One region of the Mesorhizobium sp. B2-2-4 genome, then DNA from elsewhere that is predicted to be linked to it. Evidence: riboswitches for the same ligand, from Rfam matches in the RefSeq annotation. Region 1 holds a riboswitch; the other holds the start of a gene.

Region 1 (2,382 bases):
TCCATGTCGGGCATTTGCGGCAGATAGCGGACGGTCGCCGATGGCTGGCGGAACACCTCGCCGTCCTGCGGCTCGATCAGGCCGGCGGCGATCTTGAGCAGCGTCGACTTGCCGGACCCGTTGCGGCCGACCAGCGCGATCTTGTCGCCGGCCGACGCAGCCAAGTCGGCGCCGTCGAGCAGGGGCGTGCCGCCGAAGGTCAGTTTTATTCCGTCGAGATTGAGAAGAGGCGGCGCCATGTCAGCTTTCTGGCAAGGGATAGGGATGGGCGAGCAGCAGCGCGCGGCCCGCTCCCAGCGCGATCTCGAGCCTGCCCTTGACCTCGTTGGAGATGGTCAGCGACGAGCCGAACGCGACCTTGACGCGGTCAAGCGGCCATTTCGCACCGGCGACGGTCAGCCCTGCAAGCTCGGAAAAACCCAGGATCGAGAACAGGGTGCCGTCGGCATAGTCGAAGCGGGCCGTGCCGTGCGCCAGGGGCACGGCTTCCTGCGCGCCGCTGGTCAACAGCACCTTTGTCCCGGCCCCGGCCAGCCGCAGGGCGAGCGCCATGTGCAGGAAGGCATGGTCGGCGCGCTTGCCGCCGAAGGCGCCGGCGAGCACGAGGCTGGTAGCGCCGCGCTCCAGGGCGGCCGATATCGCGAGTTCTCCATCGGTGGTGTCTTTCTCTGCCGGAAAGGTCCGGCGCGGCACGGCGGCCAACTCATCCGGCAGGCCGGCGGGCACGGAATCGAAATCGCCGACCCACAGTTCCGGCACAAGGCCGAGCGTCCTCGCATGGCCGATGCCGGCATCGGCGGCGATGACGCGGGTCCCCTCGACCTGACGGTCGAGCCGTGGCGTGCGGATGAGGTCGCCGCCAAGCAGGATGGTGAATGTGCTCATATCGTGTGGCCCTTACCAGCCCGACAGCGGAAACGGAAGGCCGGCAAACAGCCACTTGCGCGGTTCACCGGCCGGGCCTATGTGTCGAGGCGCTCTAACGGGGTGCCGGACGCGATATTCGCGGACCGGCTGAGAGGCAGTCTCGCCAACCCGCTGAACCTGATCCGGTTTGTACCGGCGGAGGGATTAGACGTTTCGGACAGTCCGACGCCTCAATTCCTTTAACCCGAACGAAGGAGGCGCCGATGCGCACGCTTTTATACGCCCTTGTCTCTGCAATGGTCGTGGTTCTCTCCGGGCCGGCCTTGGCCAAGGACAAACTCACCGTCTACACTTATGAGAGCTTCACCGCCGACTGGGGGCCCGGCCCGGTGGTGAAGAAGGGATTCGAGGCCGAATGCGGCTGCGATGTCGACTTCGTCTCGGTTGCCGACGGCGTCGCGCTGCTCAACCGCGTCAAGCTGGAAGGGGCCGCGACCAAGGCCGACATCGTGCTTGGCCTCGACACCAATCTCACCGCCGACGCCAAGGCCACTGGCCTGTTTGCGCCGCATGGCGCCGTGGCCGGGCTCAATGTGCCGGGCGGCTGGAACGACGACATCTTTGTCCCGTACGACTATGGCTATTTCGCCGTCGTCTATGACACGCAGAAGCTGAAGACGCCGCCCAAGAGCCTGAAGGAATTGGTCGAGGGCAGTGCCGACGACAAGATCGTCATCCAGGATCCGCGCACCTCGACGCCGGGCCTCGGCCTGCTGTTGTGGGTGAAGTCGGTCTATGGCGACAAGGCGCCGGAGGCCTGGGCCAAGCTCAAGGCGAAGGTCTTGACCGTGACGCCGGGCTGGAGCGAGGCCTACGGCCTGTTCACCAAGGGCGAGGCGCCGATGGTGTTGTCCTACACGACCTCGCCCGCCTACCACATGGTTGCCGAGAACACCGAGCGCTACCAGGCCGCTTCCTTCGAGGAGGGCGAGTATCTGCAGATCGAGGTCGCCGGCATCACCACGACGGGAGCCAAAAATCCGCTGGCGGAAAAGTTCATCGCCTTCATGACCGGGCCGAAATTCCAGGATGTCATCCCCGAGACCAACTGGATGTTCCCGGCCGGCAAGACCGACAAGCCGCTCAATCCGGCCTTCGACAGACTGGTCAGGCCGACCAAAACCTTGCTGTTCAGTCCCGAGGAGGTCGCGGCCAACCGCAAGGCATGGGTGGATGAATGGCTGGCGGTGATGAGCAAGTAGTTTGGTCGTATGATCGAATGATGAGTGCTCTACGGCGCCCCCCTCTGTCCTGCCGGACATCTCCCCCACGAGGGGGGAGATTGGCCGTCACGACGGCTTTCGCCAATTGGCGACGTCACAGGAGAGGGTGGAGCGCTGAAGCAGCCAATCTCCCCCCAAGTGGGGGAGATGTCCGGCAGGACAGAGGGGGGCGCGAAGGAACGCGACGCTTGCTAAAGGTCCTTTGGGCGGCCCAGCGTGCAGCGCGCGTCTG
Region 2 (2,382 bases), on a different contig from region 1:
GCTTGCCGGCGGCTGTTTCTGGGGCATGCAGGATCTGATCCGACGCATCCCGGGCGTCCTGTCCACGCGCGTCGGCTACAGCGGCGGCGACGTGCCTGATGCCACCTACCGAAACCATGGCACCCATGCCGAAGCCATCGAGATCAATTTCGATCCCGCCAGTGTGAGCTACCGTACGCTGCTGGAGTTCTTCTTCCAGATTCATGATCCGACGACACGCAACCGCCAGGGCAACGATGTGGGGATGAGCTACCGTTCGGCGATCTACTACACCACCGATGAGCAGAAGCGCGTCGCCGAAGACACTATCGCCGACGTCGACGCCTCGGACCTGTGGCCCGGCAAGGTGGTCACCGAGGTGGCTCCGGCCGGCGCGTTCTGGGAAGCCGAACCCGAGCATCAGGACTATCTGCAGAAATACCCGAACGGCTACACCTGTCATTTCGTCAGGCCGGGCTGGAAGCTGCCGGTTCGCGAAAAGGCTGTTTCGTAGACGGCGCCCGAACCGAGACGAAGGCCGATGGCGGTTTACGTCTCAGGCGCCTGCCTGTTCGGCGAGGGTGAAACATAAAGAGACGGAAACGCCACGGAACAGACGCCCCGTGGCGTTCTCCAGCAGTTTCGGCGAATGGCTACTTGCCGCAATGCTTGTCGTTGACAGTCGGCGAAGCGGTGCCCGGAGCGGTGTGGCTGGCATCCGGCTGAGCACCTTGTGGGCTGGCCGGACAGTTCCGGTCCGCGTTCGAATTCATGCCGTCGGGCATGACGGTCGTGCTGCCGGTCGTGCCAGGATCCACCGTGTTCGGCTATGCCGGCGTGTTCGGGTCGACCGTGACCGACTGGCCGCTGCCGGGCCCATTATTGGCGCCGTTTCCGCCAGCACTTTGCGCCATCGCCGAAGTCGCGAGACCAATGGTAAGAGCCGAAGCTGCGAGGATTTTCATGAGCATGGTTTGTCTCCATTTCTGTGAAGTCTTCGCTCGTTTCCACGAAGTTCGTCGCGTTTGCGACTATAGGGACAACCACTCGTCGTGGCTAAGGTTCCGGACAAATTTCCCTCAAGACCGGGCCCGACGGAACCGCCCATAAATCAGGCCTGGCGCAATGCATTTCCGGCGATGGTCCTGAAAAAACAGCTTTCATAGCCGCCCGATTGGTGCTTTAACGCGTCCATCCACAGGGGTGCTCCGTACGGTCGGGGCTGAGACGGGGGCGGCAAGCCCACAGACCCTAGAAGCTGATCTGGGTAATACCAGCGGAGCGAGGCGGGCGATGTTTTCAGGCGCACAGATTTCCCTATATCCCATGTCCGGCGATTTTGTCGGCGTCATCCTTGGCGCGCTCGGGGCACTGGACCCCTATCGTGATCGACTGCGGATCGAGACCGACGATATCTCGACCTTGCTTGTCGGGCCGCCCGAGGTGCTGTTTCCTGCCATGCGCGACCTGTTCGTGGCGGCAGCGCGCAGCGGCAAGCATTGCGTGCTTTCGGCCGCCATCTCGCGCGGCTGCCCGGGCGAGCCGGACGATCCGATCTGCCGCTCCGACGCGTTTGGCGGACCTGCCGGGCCGCTCGGCCCGCGCAAGGAAGCCGCTATCGCCGCCGTGCGCGGCGTGGCCGCCACCGGCCAGCCGGCGGCGGCGCAGTTCTCGCTTTATGTCATGGGCACCGACGACCACATGGACGAGATCTATGGCTGCATCGACTTCCTGAAGCAGTCGGGCGTATATGAGCGCTCCAAGCATTTCTGCACAAAGTTGCGCGGCGACGCAGGCGCCATTTTTACCGCACTCAACGAGGCCTTTTGCCGCTTCGGGCCGGGTGCCGGCCACGTAACGCTCGACGTCACCGTCTCGGCCAACAGCCCCACCGCCGTCTGACGGCGCGCCCCGCGCCATCCGCTCCGGGTACCTGCGTGTCCTCCCCGTTCGCCCCTTCGCGTCCGATCGTGGACCTCATCGCCAGAACCGCTCCGGCGATGCTTTCGGTGGGGCTGCTGCTAGCCGCGTGGGAACTCTATGCGCGCTTTGGTGGCATCAAGCCGACAATCCTCCCGGCGCCATCGCGCGTCTTCGCTCAGGCAATGCTCAACCGGCACGCGCTGGCCGATAACGCCGTGCCAACCCTCCGTGCCACGCTCGCAGGCTTTGCCTGTTCGCTCGGCGGTGCCTTTGCGATGTCGATATTGATCGACTTCTCCCAGCCATTGCGGCGCGCCCTTTTTCCGGTCTTCGTGGTCAGCCAGACCTTGCCGCTGGTGGCGATTGCACCGCTGGTGGTGCTGTGGTTCGGCTTTGGGCTGATGCCCAAGATCATGCTGGTGGCGCTGGTCACCTTCTTTCCGATGTTGGTGGCTTTGGCCGAAGGATATGAGGCGACGG

What was found. Region 1 has a riboswitch for thiamine pyrophosphate ahead of thiB (thiamine ABC transporter substrate binding subunit). Riboswitches for the same ligand answer to the same signal wherever they lie in the genome.
Region 2: linked by a shared signal. The riboswitch ahead of FJ959_RS15740 (YkoF family thiamine/hydroxymethylpyrimidine-binding protein) and the one ahead of thiB (thiamine ABC transporter substrate binding subunit) in region 1 are both predicted to bind thiamine pyrophosphate.

What each region holds. Positions count from the first base shown of each region.
Region 1 is NZ_VFWB01000001.1:187,688-190,069, reverse strand. Features, by position in the region: gene FJ959_RS00980 (ATP-binding cassette domain-containing protein) at 1-239, opposite strand, end outside; gene FJ959_RS00975 (thiamine diphosphokinase) at 241-885, opposite strand; TPP riboswitch at 974-1,088, shown strand; gene thiB (thiamine ABC transporter substrate binding subunit) at 1,131-2,129, shown strand; gene thiP (thiamine/thiamine pyrophosphate ABC transporter permease) at 2,367-2,382, shown strand, end outside.
Region 2 is NZ_VFWB01000005.1:448,044-450,425, forward strand. Features, by position in the region: gene msrA (peptide-methionine (S)-S-oxide reductase MsrA) at 1-493, shown strand, start outside; partial or broken gene FJ959_RS15735 (hypothetical protein) at 633-950, opposite strand; TPP riboswitch at 1,169-1,282, shown strand; gene FJ959_RS15740 (YkoF family thiamine/hydroxymethylpyrimidine-binding protein) at 1,273-1,881, shown strand; gene FJ959_RS15745 (ABC transporter permease) at 1,917-2,382, shown strand, end outside.